3 regions of the Peribacillus sp. NPDC101481 genome follow, and region 1 is predicted to be linked to each of the others. Evidence: a T-box and tRNA genes for the amino acid it is inferred to sense, from the RefSeq annotation. Region 1 holds a T-box; the other regions hold tRNA genes.
The links. The T-box of region 1 lies ahead of argS (arginine--tRNA ligase). A T-box ahead of a tRNA ligase gene usually reads a tRNA of that ligase, here a tRNA-Arg.

Region 2: it has a tRNA-Arg gene. The T-box ahead of argS (arginine--tRNA ligase) is inferred to sense a tRNA for this amino acid. The anticodon was not compared.
Region 3: it has a tRNA-Arg gene. The T-box ahead of argS (arginine--tRNA ligase) is inferred to sense a tRNA for this amino acid. The anticodon was not compared.

Annotation. Positions count from the first base shown of each region.
Region 1 is NZ_JBIWNJ010000002.1:191,677-199,746, reverse strand. It holds gene argS (arginine--tRNA ligase) at 1-931, opposite strand, end outside; T-box leader at 966-1,184, opposite strand; gene ACIROD_RS10965 (response regulator) at 1,252-1,797, opposite strand; gene desA (Delta(5) desaturase DesA) at 1,890-2,921, opposite strand; gene ACIROD_RS10955 (DinB family protein) at 3,203-3,712, opposite strand; gene ACIROD_RS10950 (LysM peptidoglycan-binding domain-containing protein) at 4,160-5,569, shown strand; gene ACIROD_RS10945 (DMT family transporter) at 5,594-6,490, opposite strand; gene ACIROD_RS10940 (zinc ribbon domain-containing protein) at 6,758-6,961, opposite strand; gene ACIROD_RS10935 (hypothetical protein) at 7,363-7,905, opposite strand.
Region 2 is NZ_JBIWNJ010000003.1:126,742-134,811, reverse strand. It holds gene cbiB (adenosylcobinamide-phosphate synthase CbiB) at 1-864, opposite strand, end outside; gene ACIROD_RS19335 (heme ABC transporter ATP-binding protein) at 861-2,333, opposite strand; gene ACIROD_RS19330 (FecCD family ABC transporter permease) at 2,340-3,395, opposite strand; gene ACIROD_RS19325 (ABC transporter substrate-binding protein) at 3,358-4,323, opposite strand; cobalamin riboswitch at 4,488-4,662, opposite strand; gene ACIROD_RS19320 (polysaccharide deacetylase family protein) at 4,749-5,597, opposite strand; tRNA gene ACIROD_RS19315 (tRNA-Arg) at 5,826-5,899, shown strand; gene ACIROD_RS19310 (acyltransferase family protein) at 6,077-8,065, opposite strand.
Region 3 is NZ_JBIWNJ010000001.1:1,298,802-1,306,871, reverse strand. It holds gene ACIROD_RS06280 (GerAB/ArcD/ProY family transporter) at 1-931, shown strand, start outside; gene ACIROD_RS06275 (spore germination protein) at 928-2,403, shown strand; gene ACIROD_RS06270 (Ger(x)C family spore germination protein) at 2,400-3,521, shown strand; gene ACIROD_RS06265 (XTP/dITP diphosphatase) at 3,736-4,347, shown strand; gene ACIROD_RS06260 (metallophosphoesterase) at 4,350-4,862, shown strand; tRNA gene ACIROD_RS06255 (tRNA-Arg) at 5,035-5,108, shown strand; gene ACIROD_RS06250 (hypothetical protein) at 5,300-5,500, shown strand; gene ACIROD_RS06245 (hypothetical protein) at 5,810-6,070, opposite strand; gene ACIROD_RS06240 (DUF2087 domain-containing protein) at 6,353-7,108, shown strand; gene ACIROD_RS06235 (GIY-YIG nuclease family protein) at 7,127-7,489, shown strand; gene ACIROD_RS06230 (hypothetical protein) at 7,663-7,836, shown strand; gene ACIROD_RS06225 (YidH family protein) at 7,933-8,070, shown strand, end outside.

The DNA.
Region 1 (8,070 bases):
CAGCTAAATCACGCGTGGCATAAAGTGTCGCACCATCCGTTTTCGTAATCAAACAAGGCGGCATATCTTCCAATTGCACGACATAGGCACCTTCGGATAGGGTAAGTAAGCCTTTTTCTTTTAGTTCCCCGACAACCGCATCCATTTTGTCATTGTAAAACGCTTCGCCGGCATAGGAATCAAAACGGATGCCCAATAAATCATAAATCGTCTCAAACTCTTTTAGAGACGCATCCCTGAACCATTTCCACAATGCCAGTGCTTCCTCGTCCCCATCTTCAAGCGACTTGAAGCTTTCTCGTGCTTGTTCATTCAACGATTCATCACTTTCGGCTCTATCATGGAACTTCACATAGATCTTCAATAATTCCTGAATCGGCGAAGCTTCGATTGCCTCTTTGTCGCCCCACAGCTTATATGCGACAATCAACTTGCCGAATTGCGTGCCCCAATCTCCTAAATGATTAATACGCACAGCATTGTAGCCATTTTTTTCGGCGATGTTAGCCAGTGCATTCCCTATGACCGTTGAGCGTAAGTGCCCCATGGAAAAAGGTTTGGCAATATTCGGGGAGGAATAATCAATCACGACATTTTCCTGTACAGGCTGCATCGAACCATACTGATCCTTTTCACTTAATATCGTTTGCAGCACGTTTTCCGTCACCAGCTGTTGATTGACGAAGATATTCAGATAACCACCCACAACGTTCACTTCTTGGATCAACTTACTATTTAATTGTTGGGCTATTTCAGACGCAATCACCTGAGGCGACTTTCTGAATTTTTTCGCAAGAGTAAAGCATGGAAAGGCGACATCGCCTAATTCCATCAATTTTGGCTTTTCCATTAATTTTTCTATTTCACTAGCTGGCATTTCATTGTTCAAAGCAGTTGAAATCAATTCTGCAATTGGTTTATTCATCGTCATTTTCCCTCCTAAACAAAAAAGCCCCCGCCTCTAAATAAGAGACGAGAGCATGAATTCCCGTGGTACCACTCTAGTTGCCACAAATTGTGACCACTTTCCATTGTTAACGAGGTGACTCCCCGATATTCCCTACTAAACGGTTCAAGAAATTTCTCCAAAGTGCGCTTCATTCATCCGTCCTGCATTAGGCTCCCACCATCCCTAACTCGCTTGCCATTTCAAAATGAACTACTCTCTTCATCACAGAATTTTCAATATTATAATTTAATCCATCGTACACAATTTAAAAAAACGTGTCAACAGGATTTAAGAAACAAATCCTAACCAGCCGGTAACTTCATTTTATCTTTGATGGTGGAAAAATATTTCCTTACTGTCCCAATTGTGCCGCTTTGCTGATTTGACGGCTCAATTTTTGATTGACCATCGGCTAACAAACCTAACACTCCCATTTCCCGGCCATTATTGCTGGAAGTCTCATCTATAAGTTCTGGGGAATATATTCGCTTGCCATCCATTATGCTGCGAATCGAGCAAGCTAACTCTTCACCCGGGCTATCCTTCAATAAATAACCACTTACATTAGCCTTTATTGCGAGTTGAAAATAACCAGTTCTTCGGAATGTCGTTAAAATGACCACTTTACATCCAATTGACCTTAATGCTTCTGCTGCCTCAAGTCCGCTCATTACAGGCATCTCCATATCCATGATACACACATCAGGCTGTAATTGGTGTACAAGGGCCACCGCTTCTACTCCATTACCGGCTTGCCCGACAATTTCTATATCTTCTTCAAGATTGAGTAGAGAACTTATTGCCTCTAACAGCATTTGCTGATTCTCTGCAATGACAATTCGAATCATTTTAAGTTCTCTCCTTTATCGAGTTCCTTATATGAAGCAAAGACTCCCCCAAATCCGAGGATTATTAAGGGAGTCTGGAATGATACTGAACGTTACAGTTCAGATTTCACTTGAGCGGGAACGCTTTTTTTCGTTAAATATTTTATATCTTTGAAACCGATAAAATTCTTGGATTCCTCATCCCATAAACGGAAACGGAGTGAGCGCAAGCTTGTCGCAAGAGTAATCGTTGGAACGTTCTCTAAAGGCTGCGTATTATTGTGCGCCATTTCCAATTTATAGTTAGGTACCCTTGGACTTAAATGGTGAACATGATGGTAACCGATATTACCAGTGAGGAACTGCATCAGTTTTGGAAGCTTATAAAAAGAACTTCCTTCCACTGCTGCCAATACATATTCCCACTCCTCATTTTCTTCAAAATAAGAGTCCTCAAATGTATGCTGGACGTAAAACAGCCAAATGCCGACTGAACCAGAAATCATGAAAATGGAACCTTGTACAAGAAGGAACGACTGCCAGCCTACTGCCAGGCAAAGCAATGCCGCTAAAACGACGATTAATGCATTCGTCAAATACGTATTATTTTTTTCCTTCTTTCTAGCGCCTTTACGGTTAAATCTATTTTTAAGAAGGAAAACATAAATCGGACCCAAACCAAACATAACAATTGGATTGCGGTAAAAACGATAGGCAAAACGAAGTTTAAACGGTGCAGCCAAATACTCATCGACCGTAAGGGTCCAAATATCCCCTGTACCCCGCTTATCCAAATTACCGCTTGTTGCGTGATGAACAGAATGCTCATGTCCCCATTGATCAAACGGGAATAAAGTCAAAACACCCATAATTGTACCGACTATTCTATTCGCACGGCGGTTTTTGAAAAATGAATGATGCGTACAATCATGAAATATGATGAATATTCTTGTCAAGAAGCCAGCAGCAAACACAGCTGGAATTAAAGCTAACCAATAAGAAACGGAAAGACTTATATATGCTAGGTACCATAAAATAATGAATGGCCCCAAGGTATTGATGATCTGCCATATACTTTGCTTTGTCGTTGATTGTTCAAAAGGAGCAATTTGTTTTTTCAAGTTCTTCGTATTTTGCAAGGTCATTATTCAATTGCACTTCCTTTTATTTGTCGTTATTACATAGTATAAAGAAATCAACCTGAAATTATTAGTACCAGGTGTCATGACTAGAAGATGACAAATGTCATGTACTAGTCATTTCCAGCTGCAAACGTAAAAAAGGCCAACCAGTAAAAACCGGTTAACCTGCTCACATGTATAGGATTTCATTATCTTCAAAATGACAGGTAACCTCACATTAAGAACAGGACTGTCAATTTTTCATGTCAGGCTAAAAGTCCCAGCAGTAAGCAAATGAAATCCAGTTACTCTCCTTTAACAAATAAATAAAGACCGTAATCCGTTGAAGTAGAGGCATAACCCATTTGTCGCAACATAGCTGTGATATTGCCACGGTGATATGTTCCATGATTCACGACATGCGGAATCAATTCGGCAACACCTGTTTTCATTAGACCGCCAGCTGGATTCTCAATTATAAGAGGCTTATCTAAATTTTCTTTTTGGCTAAGCAGCGATTTGTACCGACCGGACAACTCAAAAAACATGGCCTCCATTTCCTCTAATTCCTTTGACTCTGTTTGTTCCTTCAGTTGTTCAGCCAACTCCAATGCATGTTTCATGCTTTTACCGGAAAAAACCTCCACCCACCCCAGATCGGAAAGATACACATGGGCCATCACACTCGATATCGATGGAAACACACTTTGTACTTCTTGATGGTAAACATCCTTTGGAAGCTCTTTTAAGCGGTTAAAGATTTGTTCGTTTGCCCATGCGTTAAAATCATGAAACTGTAATGCAAAATGTGACATATGAAATCTCCCCTTCTTCATATATAGACTAGAACTTACGAATTAACGGTCTTCATACGGAATAATTCGACCTACAGCGAAATTATTCGACCTACTCATGAATTAATTCGACCTACAGCGAAATAATTCGACCTACACATGAATTAATTCGACCTACAGCGAAATTATTCGACCTACACATGAATTAATTCGACCTACAGCGAATAATTCGACCTACACATGAATTAATTCAACCCACACGAGGTTAGAAATGCCTTTCCACAATGTACCTCTATTTTTAAAGCTATTCTCCATAGTAAACTAGTAAAGTTAAATTTTACAAAGGGGAATAAAAAAATTGTGAAAAAATTCTTTGGATATTTTATTATGTTAATCCTTCTTTGTATGTGTCTCTTTCCAACCAGTGGTCATTCATCAAGTAAAACCCAATACATAGGTTCTGTTAAAGTGGACAATACAAAAGTTTTTAGTTCTCCTAAATTAGGTTCTACTCTATTAAAGACTTTAAAAAAGGGCGAGGCGTTTCCCGTCATTTCTTCTTCAGTAGGGGATTCCGCTGGGCCCATCATTCATAAAGTAAAGACTGGAAACACACTATGGAAAATAGCAAATCAATATGGTGTTACAGTAAGTGCGCTACAAAAAGAAAATAAATTAACATCTTCCGAAATAACTGTCGGCCAAAACCTGAAGATTCCCCAGAAATATAAGATTCATAAGGTTGTATCAGGAGATACATTGTGGAAGATTTCTACTAAATACAAGGTAACAACAAGTGAATTGACGAAATTAAATAACTTAGGTTCGGTTACCCTTAAAGTGGGCCAAAAATTGAAGGTTCCGGATTATTACTACCAGGTCCAATTGCTTGGCGGAAAAAAGGGATGGATAAAGAAATCCCAACTTCAAAAAAAGGCGCAAAACCGTATCGTCATGGGCTGGAAGCATAATGGATCGAAAGAAAACTATACCCAGCAACTTAAACAACCCAATTTGAATGTAGTTTCTCCCCGTTCTTATACACTGACGGATACCGGTAATTACGTTTCGGTTTCTGTAGATACAAAATACATCCAAGCTGCACATAAACAAGGAAAACAAGTTTGGCAGCTAATCGGGAATAAATTTGACCCTGTTTTAACTGGTTCAGTACTAGGCAATACAAAAAAACGCCAGAAAATAGTTTCAACTTTACGGGATTCACTTGTTAAAACGAAAAGTGATGGAATAAATGTAGATTTCGAAAACATCGACCCAAAAAATAAGAAGGACTTTGTACTTTTCATAGGCGAACTAAAAAAGGCACTAAAACCGCATGGAATTAAAGTGTCTGTGGATGTCACCCGAGAAAATGACGACCCTTATTGGTCAAAAAGTCTAGATAGGAAAGCACTTGGCAAAATAGCGGACTATATAATCATAATGGGTTATGACGAGCATTGGGGAGGGAGCCCAGTAGCCGGGTCCGTTTCCTCGTTACCTTGGATCAAAGAAGGAACCAAGCTTTTAATGAAAGAAGTACCTGCTCATAAGATCATATTGGCTGTACCATTTTATACGAGAGAATGGGTAACCGATTTGTCGACCAAAAAAGTGATAAGTCATGACCGTACCATGGCTGAGGTCAACAAAATCATTTCATCTCAAAAACTTAAAAAGGTATGGGATAAAAAGACTCAACAAAATTACGTGGTGTATACTTCCAAAGGGAAAAAGCATCAAATTTGGATAGAGGATAAAAAATCGATCAAGCTCCGGATTGACCTGGTAAAACAAAATCATCTAGGCGGTGCAGCTGCTTGGTACATTGGATCAGAAACCCCTGACATTTGGGATGTCTATCATTTTAATCAATAGGTAAATTCATAAAGGAAAAAGGCCTCACATTGTGTGCGGCCTTTTCTGCATGACATCATTTTCAGTCGGTCTAGTCGTTTTAAGTGAATAGACCACCCCAATAAATATCAAGGAAATACCCAGAATTTGAATACCGTCCGGTTTAAATCCTGAAAGCAGAATATCCAAAAGGATGGCAACTGCCGGATCGACAAAAATCATGAAAGATACTACATTTGTAGGCAAATGGCGAATACTATTAAAAAACAGCAAATACACGACGCCTGTATGGATGATGCCGGTAAGAACCGTATAAAACCATTCGGAAGAATTTAAAGTTGTATATACGGAATAATCGACAAAAGGAATCAGTAATAGAAATCCAATGAACATTTGCAGAAATGTGGTCGCATATACACTGGTCTTTGTAATGCTCTTTCCTAAAAGCATGGTTGCCGCATAGAAAAATGCAGCAATGATTCCATACATGATGCCCTCCCATTCAGGAGATGATGATCGAAATCCATCTGTTCCCATAATGAGTAATGTGCCGATGAAGCAAAGGGAAATGGCTAAGATGGAGAATAAATTCATTTTCTCCCTAAAGATGAAGCTCCCTATAATGAGTACAATGATCGGCGCTAAATGATAAAGCGAAATGGCGATTGTCACTGATATCAGCTCAAAAGATTTAAAGAGGAATATCCAGTTTAACAAGTTCGCCACCGCGCAGAAAATGATGAGCATTACCTCCCTGCCATTCCATATTTCGTTCTTGAAATGTCCGGTAATCATCCAGGCTGCACATAAGAATACGGCAGCACAAATACAGCGAACAAAAACCAATTCCAATGCAGGAAGTCCTGATAGTTCCGAAAAGAAACCGACAGAACCGAAGATTGTCATGGCTAGAGACAGTTGAAGAAGTGCTATTTTATTCATTTAATTCCCCTCATGAAATTTCCATTTTTTACATTAATACTATCATTTCTCGGGCATGCCGTCACGAGTAATGATATTCGCCCACATTTGATCCGGAATACTTAATTTACACCTGCTATCTCGCGGCAAGATTGTCATGATCTCGTCTTCCCTGCCTTCCTTTATTTTGGCGGCCTAGTCCGGTTCCATCAGTAATTCTCTTCCTAAAATGAATAAAAAACAAGAATCCCCTTTTCATGAAAAAGGGGATTCTTGTTTTGCCAATGATCATCCCAAGAATAGATCCAGCAGATTACTGCCTGCAGATGATTGCTTATTATAAAACTCCGAATAACCGCACTGCTTGCAATACACAACCGTAAATTGATTATTCTGGACATCGAACATTTTTGACAAGCCTGTTCCTGTCATGGCTACATCCTTCTTAGCCGCATCATTGCTTCCGCATTTCATACAACCCTTTTCGCTCATGATCCTTCATCTCCCAATTTATTAAAATGATAAATGCCGATAAATACCGGTGCTCCTAAGCACCGTACATACTTAGATATACGGATAAAGTAATAAATGGTTTCGGAGATCATGAAAAAAATGGAAATTTTTTCTGTTTCCCCTTAGAATTTATAGTAGGAAAAGCATGATACACACTTATTGCAAAATAATAGAGTAAAACCATATGCAGAGCATCATTTATAGGAACCGGGGTATCATCAAGTTTGAAAATGGTAAATGCTGCATATACCCCAACAAATATGATTGGAAAAATGATGTAATGATAGATGAAATTTTTTATGAACATATTATTTATCGCATCGCTTTCTTATTCACTTAAACAGCCAAGACCCTTAATCGGGGACGCTGGTGAAAAAACATTACATGACATCTGCATCATCCAATCGTATTTCTGCGACCCTTCCACCTGGTACACACCAGAATTCTAAGGTAATATTTCGTTTATGGTCAATGTATCCGATAATATCCGCTCCCTGTTCATAACTTTTATAATAATGATCCCCGTACTTCGAAAGGACGTCCGCTTTCTTACTTCCTAATTTAATACCTTTGCTTGTTTGAAGGGAGTTTTCAAATTGGGCGTCGTCCGTACTTGAAATGATCAACCGCATGATTTTCCCTTTATCCTCGTCTGTATTGATAGAGGCCGTTTTCAACCCGCCCTTCCAATAATAATAATCATAAGCATTATTATTATCTTGATCGATGGGTTCACCATATTCCCTAATGAATTCTGGACTCGATATGTTATCCAACACTTTAAATCCCCCGATGGATTCATCAGACAAATCTGTTGATTTTGTCAATTTTTCAGAGAATGCCGAGTACACATAGAGCCCTAATGCTGTTCCAATAATTATAAATACAATGACTAACTTTCGTTTATAATGCATTTTCCCCATCTTTAAATCTGCTCCATCTCTATCAGATTATTTCCGCGAAGCCCGCAATTAACTAGTGTATTGTTCATATGTACATGGAGCTACTGACTAGCAAGCAGGTAGGAACTGATCCACATTATGAACCCTCCGCCTATCCCGATCACTACGCCAGCAACTGTCCATTGT
Region 2 (8,070 bases), on a different contig from region 1:
ATGTTTTGCTTCCAATCGAACAAGCGGAACTCCCATCCTCGCACGGTCGGAAACAATTCCTTTGTACATATTACGGCCTCCAAGCTGTATTCCCAAAATCGCAGCAACGCCTGCTTCACACCACCCGCTATTCGGGCTTGGATGTTTTTTTGCGTCATTGAATAATATCTTCCATCTAGCACCAAATCCATGATAGCGGGACTTTGAGCTGAGTAACATCAGGAAACCGGTGAGGCGGCTGGGAATCCAATTCACGATATCATCGAGCTTGGCTGAAGCCCAGCCGAATTGCCCATATTTATCATTTTTGTACCCTACCATGGAATCGCATGTATTAATCGACCTATACACCATAGAGAGCGGCGCACCGCCAATAGCTGCCCAAAACATCGGGGCTGTAATCCCATCGCTGGTATTTTCCGCTACAGTTTCCACGGTGCCCCTGACGACTTCGGATTCATCAAGATCAGCCGTATCACGGCCCACGATATAGGAAAGCTTTAGTCTCGCTTCAGGAAAATCGCGTTCATTAAGCGGAAGGCAAACATCCATCCCAGCTTGCTTCAAGCCCTTCTGAGCTATCGTAGTAGAAATGACAGCAGCTTCCCAAAGGATACCTGCAAGCGGATGGATTAGATAAGCCAAATAGACGGTAAGACCCGTAATCAATAACACCGCCGATAAGACGATGATCAACATGAAGAGTCCATTCCGTTTCTTATATGCCCCTTTATTGAATGCCAGATCCAGCTTGCTTATCATCGTTCCTATCCATTTGACTGGATGCGGCCAATTTGGCGGATCACCGATTAATAGATCAAGGAAAAATGCCAGCGTAACCGCAAAAAGATGATGATAGATCATAAATCCTCAATCCGTTTCCGATTATTCTTTAATGCTTCCACTGTACAATCATATACACCGCGACTGATCAGCTTCCCTAACGGAGTAATGGTGCCTGCATATTGAAGCTTTACCCCTCTTTGCGCAGCCGCAATTAAAATGCTGTCAGTCGACGTTCCTGTTGCACATGTATTTGTCACCTTATCCAGTACATGCAAATCATGAAGGGCTTTTACTTTTGCCTCGGTAGCAGTAACTATGCTGTGGATGAAAGCCTCTTCTGCCAAATGACCATTTACGAATATCCATGTATTTATCGTTCCCGGAGCGGAATTCCAAGAGTGCCGGTCAGCTAAGGAAGCGTCGATGGCATTTCCTACACCAGCCGTCACGATAATGAAAACAGAGAAATCTTCAGCTCTTAAAAGCTTGAAAGCAACCGTATCGAGAAAGACAGCTGTCATCATCCCTACCGTCTCCTGAGGTTCAAAACCATGAGCCTTTAAATACTCGGCCATTTCAACATGATGATCCTCGCAGTCATAGCCATGATGTACGTGCCTATTCACAAAATATTTATGCCAGCCCGTCCCCGAACCAGTCACTCCGGAAGACATCGTTCTAAGCGGGATCGGCGAATCCAATTGAATCATCTCAGGTCCGACTGTCAGATAGGATTCATCAATTTCCAATGGAATAGTATCATGGCCATGCTTTTCCGGAACGATGAACATCTGCGGTTTCGGAAGGGCGGGATGTGGATGTTTTTCGATCGTCGTATGATATACACCCTGAATCCGTTCCTGTTGAAGCACTTCATTCGGCACATCAACAACCTGAATTTTCCCTTTCTCAAGCAACATCAGCCGATCACAATATAACCCAGCCAAATTCAGGTCATGGAAAATTGAAATAACGGTCAAGTTCTGCTCTTTTGCCATTTTCCTCATTAAATCAAGAAGGTCTTTTTGATAGGAAAGATCCAAGTGATTCGTAGGTTCATCCAAAAAAAGGATTTCGGGTTCTTGGGCTAGTGCCTGTGCCAGCAGTACCCGCTGCCTCTCCCCTCCTGATAATCGTTCAAAATGCAGATCCTGAAAATCGGCTACGCCCGTTTGTTCCATAACTCGTTGGACAATCGATTCATCTTCTCCGGACCAACTATGGAACCAACCTGATTGATGGGCATATCGCCCAAGTGAGACCGTCTCTTTTACTGTATAGGAGAAAGCTAATGAGGAATGTTGAGGGAGCACAGCAATGACCTGTGCAAGTTGTTTTGACGAATAATCCTTCAAATCCCTACCTCTTATCCGTACGCTTCCGCCCTTATAATCGAGCACCCCGCTAAGCATACCTAAGAGCGTCGTTTTTCCGCTGCCATTAGGCCCAAGAATCCCGAATAATTCTCCTTTATGTACATCAAAAGAGACAGAGTCCAAAACAGCTTTGTTGTCATATCCACCTGTTAACCCTTTAACTTCAAGCATTCGTTTTTACCCTTCTCTCCGTCTCTTTAATAAAATCAGCGCAAATGCAGGTGCCCCGATAAGTGAGGTGATAACCCCGATCGGCAGTTCCGATGGGGCAATGACCGTCCGTGCTACAAAGTCTGCCAAAATTAAAAATCCGCTTCCTATCAGCAATGACAGCGGAAGCAAATGTTTATGATCAGGTCCCCATATCTTTCGGACAAAATGAGGAATGACCAATCCTACAAAGCCAATCGCCCCTGAAACGGCTACCGCTGCCCCTGTCAATGTCGAACCGGCTATCAAGATCCACATTTTCCGCCGCTTAACATTCACACCTAAGTGTTTTGCCCGGTCTTCCCCGAAAGTCATCGCATTCAATTCGCTTGTATTCATGATCAAGATCAACGAACCAATGATAAAAAACGGCAAAATGATTGCAATATAATTCCATCCGCGCATTGAAACGCTTCCCATCAGCCAGCCGATGATTTGTCTTAATTCATCACCCGTCAGCGCAATCATCAATGAAATGAAGGCACTTAAAAACGAGCTGAAAATGATTCCCGTTAAAATGATCGTTTCCACTTTCATCGATCGATCCATTTTTTTTGCAAAAGTCAATACGCAGAGCATCGTGAGCACTGAGCATAAAATGCTCAATGCCGGAAGAGTGTATAAACCGATGAACGGCAGTGATATATTCAAGAATATTGTCAATACGGCGCCGACCGATGCTCCTGATGAAATACCTAATGTGTAAGGATCAGCGAGCGGGTTCCGGAGCAGCCCCTGAAATGCCGCACCCGCAATCGCCAGCGATGCCCCGACCAACCCCGCAAGCAACACACGCGGCAAGCGGATGTTCATCACGATATTCGTCAGCATCACATCCGGATCAGCGGAAATCGGCAAATGAAAGATCTCCTTGCCGATTATTTGTAAAAGTACGGGAATCGGTACTGACACCGAACCAAAGGAAATGCCTACCGTCATTGCGAATAACAAAATTAAAAACGCAATCAAATAGGCAAACGTCCATTTAGTTGTTAAATTGGTTCGGATAGACTGATTTGGCAAGTTCCTCTACTCCCTCTATCAAGCGTGGACCGGAACGGGTCACCAAGTCAGAATGGACATCAAAGACTTGGCCATTCTTAACAGCATTTACGTCTTGCCATCCTTTTCGGCCCTTCACTTCATTTGCTGAATCTTTCGTATAATAACCATAAGTTGTAATGATGACATCAGGATTTGCAGCAATCATCGACTCTTCATCAATCTTTGCCCAACCGTCCAAGTCAGCAGCAGCATTATCCGCTGAAATAATAGTAAGCATCTCATTCATGAAAGTATTTTTTCCCGGTGTGTATATTTCCGGTGAAGGCGAAACTTCCACTAAAACGGTCTTCCTATCCTCTTCCTTTACGGATTTGGCTTTTTCCTCGATATCCTTAAGCTTCGTTTTCATATCCGCAACGATTTCGTTTGCCTTGTCATGTTCACCCGTTGCCTGTCCAATCATTTCAATAGACTCATAGACTTGGTCAAAGCTTTGTGCATCATTGACTACGAGGACATCTATTCCAGCATCCTTAAGCTGCTGTAAACCCTCATTCGAATTATGGGCACTTGATGCATGGGCAAGAACAAGGTCAGGCTTCATGGAGACAATCAGCTCCGTGTTCATTTCCATTCCGCCAACTTTTTCAATTTCTTTCGTTTCTTCCGGGTAATTATCATTATCGGAAACACCAATGACCTTTTTACCCAAACCAAGTGCAAAGACCACTTCCGTATTACTTGGTATTAACGAAACGATTTTCTTCGGTTTTTCTTCTATCGTTACTTTTTCCCCAGTTGCATCTTTAATCGTAATCGGGAAAGCTTCGTGTTGAGCATGTTTCGTTTGCTGCTGTTCTTTTCCTTCATCAGTAGCTCCACTGCAGCCGACCATCATGCCTGCAGTAAGCAACATCAACAATATCAGACCAAAAATTTTCTTCATTTTCATTCCCCACAATCTTTTTATTTAATTTCTTTCACCCAATAATCCCGGAAGATGCACCCAAAACAAAAAGCACCTCCCGTTAAACGGAAGGTACTTGTATGGCAACAATATCATTACGGACTTCTTAGGGTCTGCCACACACCTTCCCATCCGCGTAGGTTACAGGTGTACGAATTTTGGCAGGTCTCCTGGCTCATGGTCATCGTCAACGGCACCTTCCCATATTTCATACAGTGGTACACAGCCGTCAGCTCCCATATACAGTGGCGGGACCGCGCTGGCATTTCACCAGCTTCCCTTTTAAGTCATTACGACACCAAATCGTTCATATGTATATAATTTTCATTGCCTTCATTATACACCATGTAAGAATCTATTATTATATGATTTTTCTGAACAGGTTCGAAATGACCCTTCCACACTCAATGATTTGAAGCATTTTCAATCAATGTCGCAAACCCATCGACTGATAAACCGGGTGAAATCCGAACTCGATGCAGGGCATGCATCCCTTGTTCCCTTGAAGCTCCCCCAGGTTCGGTAGTGACTGCCATCTTGTATCCCGCTTCATCTGACAGCCTGAGAGTCTCTTCGTTATACCGGCCAACCGGATAGGAAAGCACTGTCGTGTCCTGGTCGAGAATACGGTCGAATAGCTTCTTAGACTGGACCATTTCAGCTTCTTGCTGCTCTGCCGTCATGCGGTTCAGCTCCAAATGGTTGATAGTATGGCTTTCAATCGAAATCCCATTCCTGCTCATCTCCATCATTTGATTTTCAGTCAGGTGATGACCTTTATCAATGGACTTCCCGATCATGAAGACAGTTGCTTTCATATCATTTTCTTTTAATATCGGGAAAGCCTCCGTGAAGTTATCTGTATAGCCATCATCAAAAGTAAGCCAGACACACTTCTCACTTGGTATCCGATTCTCGGTTAAAACGAGGAATGCCTCTTCAGGAGATAATGTATAGTAGCCATTCTCCCGAAGCCAAGCCATCTGTGACCGGAATTCCTCACTTGGAACCCGAAGGCGATTACCTTCAGAAATGCTGTGATACATCAAGATTGGAAGCTGGACGGCGGGCTCGGCCGTTATCCAGTCTCCCGTATCGATCTGGCCCTCCAATTCCTGCCCTGCCCCATTATCCGCCGCTTCGACCACTTCGATGTCATCTTCCGCAATCGGTGCAGCTGTCTTTGTGCCTATACCTTCTAAAATCTCTTGTGAGCATGCAGGTAAAATCAAAATCCCCAGCAATGCAACCATCCTTAATACTCTATATTTCCCCACTATCATTCTCCTAATTTTCTTATAGTAAAATAGTACCAGAAAACTAGTGATTAATAAAGTATTCCATTAAATGAAAAAAAGGGAAAGACGAGAGCTTAGTGACCTGTTAAGCATTTATGAGGATTTTTTTTAATAAGTATGTGCTATTAGCTTGAAAAGTTTGCCTATAAGAAATATAATAAATAAGTCGTCGACTTTTTATATGTCCCAGTAGCTCAGCAGGATAGAGCGACAGCCTCCTAAGCTGTAGGTCGTAGGTTCGATTCCTATCTGGGACGCTAACTAAAAACCCTGTTACAATGCGGTTCTTCCGCGTAGTAGCAGGGTTTTTTTCTGTGATTTATGGGGCGGTTAAACAAGTTCATAAAAAAAATCCGAGCCCTGTGAAACACAGAACTCAGATTTTTTATATACAGATAACCAATAGACCCAAACAAAACTCCCTTTAGCTATACTTACTTTCTATCTAAGCCTATCTCGTTGATTTTTTCATCAAAAATAGGTCCGAAACTTTCAGAATAAGTATTCGTTAAATGCCTATTGTCCCGGTAAATTATAACATTACCAATAATGGGCTGAAATTCACCGTTCACTTTAAAGTAATCTGTTAAGTCAATTTTATGCAATGATTTATTCTCTTTTTCAAATTGTCTCCAAAAGCTTTCGTCTTTCTGATTATCTACTGAATTCATTTTTTTTGTTGTTTCTTCTATTCCATGTGTTTCTAATGATTCCAGTACATTAAAACTATATCTTGGATCATCACGAACCGCTAACACTTCAATACCATATTCATCTTTAACATACTGCAGCTGATCAACCATCTGTTGTTGTATTTTATTATTGGGCGTATCAGAAGCTGTGGCGTGAGAAATGACAAGATCTACATCTGCATCCTTTAGATAATCGAGAACATTATTGACCCAGATACCTTTCAAATCATCATCCGTATAACCTGTTGAAAAACGTGTACCTGAACGGGTCATATTCAATACACGATAATTATCATCTTTTGTAGCTTTTAATATGGCACCTAACCAATGCTCTGAATGGGAACTGCCGATCAGGGCAATTGTAGCATCGTAATTTTCAGTTTCGCCATATTCCCCAATTTTCAAGTCACTTTCCTTCAACCCTTGGTTACTGCCGTCCAAATGCGATTGTGGTAAATCATCAAAGACTTCAGAATATGATGGAATTGGTTCCTGATCAGGTATATCATCAGGGTTTTTTACAGCTAACGCTCCTGGATAATTTTTATCGTTTATATTATTTTCCAGCCTATTTTTATCTATATATACTCCAATTAAAAGCGATGCAATCAAGAGTACATTCACACTGCCCATTATCCCGAGTCTCTTGAATGAGAATTTGTTGTCCTTTGAGCTTCGGATTGGTTCTTCTATATATCGAGTCATAAAAAAAGAAAGGGCAATTGATGAAATGATAATAAGAGTTCCGACGATGAATCCTGGAGTTTCTTGGACATTATAACGATAGAACTCCAATAAAACCCAATGCCACAAGTAGATTCCAAAAGCGATTCCACCTAGCTTCACCATTACGGGTGAACCTAAAAAGCGTTTGACACCATATTTTGTATCGCGTGTACCAGACAAAACAATGAATAATGCGCAGGTCATTGGCCATAAGGCAATATACCCCGGAAACATTTCAGATACATTGAAAACTATTCCCGTTAAAATTAAACCGATTAATCCAAGCCACCCTATCACTGTTGCTATATATTTATTTACCTTAATTGATGATAAATTGATACAGAGCAAACTGCCTAAAGCAAATTCCCACACACGTGTCATCGTTATGAAATAAGCCCATGGCTGATTGACAGAGGTTAAATATATGGAATATATAAAAGAAGAAACAAATAATATTCCTAAAATCGTATTAATTAATGTTTTAACTTTAGTTAATTTATATTTTTTTATTAAAAATAAAATCAAAGTGAATAATAAAAACCAAATTATATAAAATTGTCCCTGTATAGACAAAGCCCAAAAGTGTTCAACAGGTGTTTTCATTTGACTGGAATCTAAATAATCCGTGCTCGAAAAAGCAAGTTGCCAGTTTTGATAGAAAAACATGGAGGCAAATACTTCATGTATAGTTTTATCTAAAATTGATTTAGGTAATAAAAACCAACTTAAAACCAGAACAATTGCAAGAATAAAAAATACAGAAGGAAGTAATCTTTTCATTAATTTGGTAACATATGGAAGAAAACGAAATTCCCCTGTTCGATTAATTGTGGAAACAATTGAAGTAGTAATAAGAAAACCTGAAATTACAAAGAATACATCAACCCCGCCAGAAACACGATTAAGCCATATATGATAAACCGCCACCAGCAGTGCGGCAACAACACGTAACCCTTCGATTTCGGGTCTGAACTTACTCTCAGTATTAATTAATTTTTGATTCATTTGAT
Region 3 (8,070 bases), on a different contig from region 1:
CGTTTGGACCCTATTTATTTTTTATATTTATAAAAAACTAGATAAAGAAGATATAATCGCTTTTCTAAAAAAATGGTCTACACCTTTTGTTACATATATTTTCACTATAGCATTTGGGTTGTACTTTATATTTAACGCCTTCATTACCGTCAAGTTTACAGTGATTTGGGCAAAAGCTAATTATACTCATGACATACCGAACATTGTAGTCGTTAGCCTATTCACTTTTATTTGTATTTTTGCAACTTATAAAGGAATACGCACCATAAGTACTTTGGCTCTCCTGTTTCTTCCGTTCGTCACTTTTTTTGGGATATTTGTGGGGCTGGGGAATACGAGTAATAAGAATTACGAATTATTGTTCCCGATATTTGAAAGCGGGTATCGCAATACTCTAAATGGTATTTTGTATACGAGTGCAGGATATTTAGAAATTATCGTTTTTTTATTTTTGACTCCTTACCTGAAAGGTAAGCTAAAAGCCAAGTGGCTTTTATTAGTTAGTGTAATTTTAATCATGCTTACGTTAGGACCCCTGATTGGGGCGATTGCAGAATTTGGTTCCGTGGAAGCAGTTAAAATGAGGAATCCAGCTTATGAACAGTGGAAGCTGTTAAGGTTTGGCTATTATATTACTCGACTCGATTTCCTGTCCATTTTCCAATGGCTTTCAGGTGCCATGATTCGAATAAGTTTATGTTTATTTATAGGATATAAATTAATCTCAAATTCAAAACATCAGAAGTGGATACTGCTCTCACTATATTCATTAATTGTTATTGGAACGCTAATCCATTGGGATGCCACTTCATTTTTTTATTTTATATACAAATATTTCTTTCCGATCAGTAGTCTGTTTCTCTTGAGTGCTGCAATTATACTGTTATTCCTTATTATAAAAAAGGGAAAAGGAAAAGGTGAAACATTATGAGGAAGGGAAAATTGAATGGAACTCCTTCTTGCATTGACCAAATCCAAAAATGGTTCGAACATTCCTCTGATGTTGTTTTAAGAAAAAAAACATTTGATCCTGAAGGTCGTTATTTGTTGGGGTTTTTATATGCGCCAAACTTAGTCGATATGCAATTTATCAATGAAGTGATACTGCCTACAATATCAAAAGCGGTTCAAGAAAATGGGGAATTAACAATTGATCAATTAAGCAATATTATGGAGATCAGTACGCTAAAAAAAGACGCCGATTTAAAAGAGGAAGTAGAAAGCATTCTATTTTCAGGAGACCTAATCATTATTAATGAATCTTCTAATGAAATTTACTATACTCCATTAGCTAATTCCCCTAAGCGTAGTCCGGAAGAGTCCAATATAGAATCTTCCATTCGCGGACCTAGAGATGGATTTATTGAGAATATTTCGGATAACATGTCTTTAATTCGCCAAAGGTTAAAAACGTCAACACTTAAATGCATTGAATATACAATCGGGAAAAGAAGTAAAACCAAAATATTGCTACTTTATATAGATGACATTATTAATCCTTCGATTCTTTTGGATATTAAAAAACGATTGGATTCATTAAATGTTGATATCATAGTCAGCAGTTACCAAGTTGAAGAACTCCTATATGATACTCAACTTTCCATCTTCCCATTAATGGATTATATCGGTCGACCGGACTATGTTGTTGAATCCTTAAATCAAGGACGCTTTGCCATCCTGGTGGACGGGAATCCCACATGCTTGATCGGACCGACCAGTATTAATCAGTTACTTTATTCTGCTGATGACGCACATGCAAGCTTTTTTTACATTAGTTTTATGCGCATCATTCGTGTAGTCGCCTTATTTGTAACGGTTGCGTTACCGGGTTTTTTTATAGCGTTAGTTTCCTATCAATTCGACCAAATTCCCTTTTCGCTTCTTGCGACGATTTCAATCACGAGACAAGGATTACCGATACCTGCTTCTTTAGAGGCATTCATGATGATCATATTGTTTGAACTATTTAAAGAAGCTGGTCTTCGCCTGCCAAAAGCTGTAGGTCCGACGGTTTCTGTGTTGGGTGGATTGATTATAGGTGATGCAGCGATTCGGGCAGGGCTGACTTCACCCTCCATGTTAGTAGTAATAGCTGTTACTGTTCTCTCAAGCTATACCTTAATCAATCAGAATATTGCTGGAAATATCGTTCTTATAAGGTTATTCATATTTGCTTGTTCAGCGTTTTTAGGCTTGTTTGGATTCTTCATGGGAATATTCCTTATCTTGATTGTTGTGGTTTCCTTGGAAAGTTTCGGACAGCCTTTTGTGAATCCATTTTCCAAACCAAATAAATCGGATATGTTAAAAGTCTTATTCAAGCTTCCGTATGGGATGTTAAGGCAGCGGAATCAAGCTATACAGTCCAGTGATAATGAACCGCAAAAGGAGTCGAACAAATGAGAAAGCTAATTGCAGTCATGGTTATTGGCTGTCAACTTTTATTGACGACAGGATGCTGGGGAATGAAGGAAATTCAAGCTCAAACATATGGATCCGCTCTAGGGATCGATTATAAAGAGGGTGAATTCATCTTATACTTTCAAGCGTTGAATTTTGCGGATATAGCAAAACAAGAGGGGGCCACTGCATTACAAGAAAGATCTACTGTTGTCATTGGGGAAGGTAAAGGGGAAAGTATCGAGGAAGCATTTACCGAATTAGAACAACATGCCGCATTACCGCTTTATATCGGGCATATTAACTCCTTCATTTTAAGTGAGAATGTAATCAAGAATAAAATGAAGGATTTCATTGAATATGTAGGAAAAGAGCCCTTATTGCGATACAATTCATGGCTGTTCGTTACGAACAAGGATATTAAAAAGGTGTTTGACAGTGATAGTTTCTTTAATCTACCTAACTTATTCACGATCATTCAAAGGCCAGAGACCGTTATTAACGAGAACTATTTCATTTCCCCGTTAAAATTCAGTGAACTGGTTTCGAAGTTTTATCAACCGGTTGGTTCCATTTTAATTCCCTCTTTGGTCATAAATGAGCATCATTACTCAGAGGGCGGGAAAGAAAAGAAGATACCAACGTTGAATGGCGGCTATGTTTTATCAAAACAACAATATAAAGGGTACGTAAGTAAACAAGATTTGATAGGTTTAAAATGGGTTGAAAACAAGGCGACAGTAATGTTTTTTTCCCTGAACAAACAAAAGGTAAGTGTTGAAATCATGGACCCTAAAACAAACATCATAGTATTGGAACAACAAAAGAAACCCTTATATGACTTAGAGGTTAGAGCAAATGGAATATTGAAACAAAATATAGCTAACTTGGATATGGAAAAAATCGAAAAAAAGGTAGAAACAAAAGTTAAGCATGATATTTTGAAGACATTGGAGACGGGGGAGAAAATCAATACAGACCTATTTAACATAAGTGAAAAGGCATACAGATACCATGTCAATAAGTGGGATAACAGAATTATTAATTCCTTTGATAAGACTTCAATAAATAACATAAAAGTTAATATCCATATTGAACATAGTGAAAATTACAAACGTTAGTTTATAAGTTTCAGGTTATTTCAGATGAGGGAGTTGTGTTAGACTTAACTTATCTGGAAAATTCAGCAGCCGTTATTGATCATGAAAGGCAGCGTTGAATTCGTCCGTTTGGCACTGGAGAATAAGCGGCTTAACATATAATGAGTACAGCAAATTCTTTCTTAGACCGAAAAGAGCTCACATGCCGATAAAATGAAAAAGGGTGAAATGAAAAATGAAGACAGTAATAATTGCAACGAAAAATAAAGGGAAAGCAAAGGAGTTCGAAAGCTTATTCTCTGCTAAAGGATATGAAGTCAAAACACTTCTTGATGTACCGGATGCTCCGGATGTTGAGGAAACAGGGACGACATTTGAAGAAAATGCAATCCTGAAGGCAGAGGCCATTGCCCATCAGCTAGGCCGTTTTGTCATTGCTGATGATTCCGGATTGATTGTAGATGCATTGGAGGGCCGTCCAGGCGTATATTCTGCGCGCTATGCTGGAGAGTCCAAGAGTGATGAAGCGAACACGGAAAAAGTCCTCCGGGAACTGGAAGGCGTGCCAAAAGAGGATAGAACGGCGAGGTTTTATTGCGCATTGGCACTAGCGTCACCCAACCAGGAAACGATTACGGTATCGGGAACGATGGAAGGCTTGATTACAGAACGGCCTTCAGGAGCGAATGGATTTGGTTATGATCCCATCTTTTTTGTTGAGGAACAGGGTAAAACAAACGCAGAATTGACAAAAGAGGAAAAAAACAAAATCAGCCACCGTGCCAATGCATTGAGGGCTCTAGATGAAAAACTTGATCTATTTCTAAAAAGGGAAGAAGGAATGTGACGATGAAAGTGCTAATAATGAGTGACAGTCATGGCTTAACTCATGAAATCAGCATGATTACCGACCGTCATAAACAAGAGGTTGCAGCCATGATCCATTGCGGTGATTCAGAGTTGGAAAGAAATGACCCTCACATGTCGGGGTTCTTAGCCGTACGCGGGAATTGTGACTATGATTCGGCATATCCGAATGACATTGTGGAGAACATCGCAGGCAAGCGTTTCTTCCTTACACATGGACACCTCTATAACATAAATATGACCTTGATGAACCTATCTTATAAAAGTGAAGAGACAGGGGCGGATATTGTTTGCTTTGGTCATTCCCACGCTGCAGGCTCTGAATTGATTGACGGCAAGCTCTTCATCAACCCGGGAAGCATACGTCAGCCGCGTGGACGAAAAGAAAAAACCTATGCCATTTTGGAAATCGGAAATGACCAACTTGAAATCATCTATTATGACCTTGAAGGAAAAATCGTTGAAGAACTAAGAAATGCTTATCAAATGGAATGACTTCATGTATAATGAACAGGAAGCGTTTTTCCCCGCTTCCTGGTTATTAAAAAAAGAAAAAACTTTTTTTGAAAAAGCGTTGACTTTCTTTTGATATCCTACTATAATAAGAAGTGTCCTAAGGGAACAGTTAAGGTAATACATAAGTTTTACCGCAACTTATATCATAAACGTCTCAGTAGCTCAGCTGGATAGAGCAACGCCCTTCTAAGGCGTCGGTCGGGAGTTCGAATCTCTCCTGGGACACTACTAAAAAAAGCCAAAACCTTCAAAGGTTTTGGCTTTTTTACTTTTGGCTTAAGACAACGAGGGTAATTTAAATTTGCTATCCTTTTAACTGTTAAAGTTCGTATGACGACAAGAAGTTTTTTATTTCATATTTATCGCAGGTGGATGACCTTTTATGTCGAACTTGTTATAAATAAGGAGATGTTTAAATGAATAAAGATAGATTATTCAAGTTCATTCAAACTTCCACTCGGGGCAATTTCTTCTCAGTCGAAATAACCGAAGATGGAACAGAAGTGGTCCAATTAGCCAAGGAGTTAGAAAAAGAAGGAAGAATCAAGTTGAGGGAATGCACACGAAAAGAGCAAGGTGTTTATCTGGAAGGGATACTTAAGTTTGTGCCTAGCTAATACTTAAAGAGCTCAACGAAGGACTTATATTAGGAATTTCATATGTTCCACAAACTCAGGCATCCATGATTGGATGCCTGAGTTTGTATCTGAATTTTAAAGCAAAGTTGATTGGAGCCGGTGTGCGAGACTCCTGCGGGGAAAGCGCGTCCAAGGGAGACTCCGCAGGCGCAAAGGGCGCCGAGGAGGCTCCCGGACCGCGGAAAGCGAGTGCCTCGAGTGGAAATCAACGTTCGGATAACAAAAACCAATTATTATCGAGTTTGTCTACAAATTCAGGCATCCATAATCGGATGCCTTTTTTCTATATCAAATTCTATTTAATGTTTGGAGATTTTTTTTAATGATTTCACGGTTTTTGATTATTGCCGTATTCAATTCTTCGACGGGGGAACTTTTATCATCTCCTAAACTAAGCTGCATCCCACTTGATTGGTTTTGTATAAGTAATTCAATCGTATCGCGTAATTCTGGCAGTGATACCTTGAATTGTTCAGATAAATGTTGTATTGCCTTGTGTAAATCGGTGTTATGGATTGATGGAACAATTGCATTGTTTTCATCTTTCAATATATATCCTCCTCTAAAGCTTATTCACGCTTATATAGCATATTATTGGGGAAATTAAGCTTATTATTCAATGTGCTATACGGCATTAGTGTCATGGGGATCGTTTCGTTTAATGGATGGTGTATCGCCTGTCAGCTGTATTGTATGTTATGAAGCCCTCTGGCCATCAAGTTCATCTTTGGATAATTTGCTGGAGTTAAATTAGAAAAAACATTGACATAATTCAAACGAATTAATATTATGTTTATTATATTATAAACTTTATAGGGAAGTGTTTGTTTTATGAAGAACGCTGAAATGTTTTGGAGCGCATCTCAGGATGAGCTTAAACAAGGGTATATAGAAGGTGAGAACCAATATGTTTGTTTGCTGTGCGGAAATGCAGTTGAAAAGGGGGTGGTATACCCGAAAGATGGGGTTCTTTATGAAGCAAAGAGGTATATGCGGATTCATATTGAACATGCACACAACTCCGTTTTTGAATACTTGATCGATCTCGATAAAAAACTTACAGGTCTCACGGACCATCAAAACCGCCTTCTTCGCCTATTTTACCAAGGGAAGAATGATGCTGAGGTTCAGGAGGAAATGGGGATAGGCAGTCCGTCCACCATTCGGAACCATCGTTTTGTGTTGAAAGAAAAAGAGCGTCAGGCTAAGTTGTTTTTAGCCCTGATGGAACTTTTGAAAGATAAAGATGAACATGCGCCGGCATTTATCCCGCTTCATCAAAAAGCGACGATGGTTGATGATCGTTATAACGTTACCGAGGATGAAAAGGTGACTGTACTGAAAAAGTACTTCCCTAAAGGCAGTCAGGATGCATTAAAGTCTTTCCCGCCAAAGGAAAAACAAAGGCTGATCATTCTTCAAGAAATTATGAACCGATTTGAAAATGAGCGGAAATACGAAGAAAAAGAAATCAATCAAATTTTGGGTGCCGTTTATCATGATCACGTTCTTTTGAGAAGGTATTTAATAGAATATGGATTTTTGGATAGAAAGCCTGATGGGAGCCAATATTGGCTGAAGAAATGATGACTGGAGGCAAGAAAGATGGATCGTAAAAAAGAATTGAAGCAATTACATAAAGAAACGAAAGTTGAAGCAGGTGTATACCAAATCAGAAATACGGTAAATAATAAAGTTTTTATCGGAAGCACGAGGAATTTAAAGACGTTGAAGGGGAAACAATTTGAATTGGAAGTCGGAACAAACACCAATAAAGTGCTGCAAGGTGAGTGGAACCAATATGGGAAAGATGCTTTTTCTTTTGAGGTGCTGGAAGTATTGAAGCCGAAAGAAACAGGATTTTTTGATGTTAAACGGGAATTGAAAAAACTTGAAGAAATGTGGATGGAAAAAATACAGCCATACGAAGAACGGGGATACAATAGAATGAAATCCACTGACTTGTAAGTGGCCTTTAAAACAGGGAGTCATTTGTGGCTCTTTTTTTGTGGGAAAAAAATCAGAGGATCTCACTTGTTGTAAGTTTTTAAATGGTTTAAGCTAATAATGAGGGTCCTGTTTATGAAATAGGGGGAAACCAGTGGAGACCTTCACTAAATAATTTATTTTAGGAGTTGCGAATGAAAAAAATAGGATGGACCATAACGGGGATAGGAGCAATCATAGCGCTGGGGGCCTTACTTTATCCTTTGAATGTTATTGATAAAACTCTATGTATATATTTATTGCTCGGCGGTGCAGGGCTTATGTTTGTCGGGTCTATGTTCAGGGCCTTTTCACTCCTGAAAAGATGACTGATTTTATTAAGGTGATGACATGGAGAAAAACCAATTGAAATATGTCCAGCAGCAGCTGGCTAATGAACGTACCTTTTAGCCTGGGTAAGAACGGTGATTGCGATAGTGGGGGTTGGTTTTCTTGCGACTAGCATACATTTTACGTTTGGTGTGCATCGGGATCCCCGGATTGACCTGATTAGTATCGTGCTGGGGATGTTTACATGTGCATTGGGCCTTGTGATTACAGTG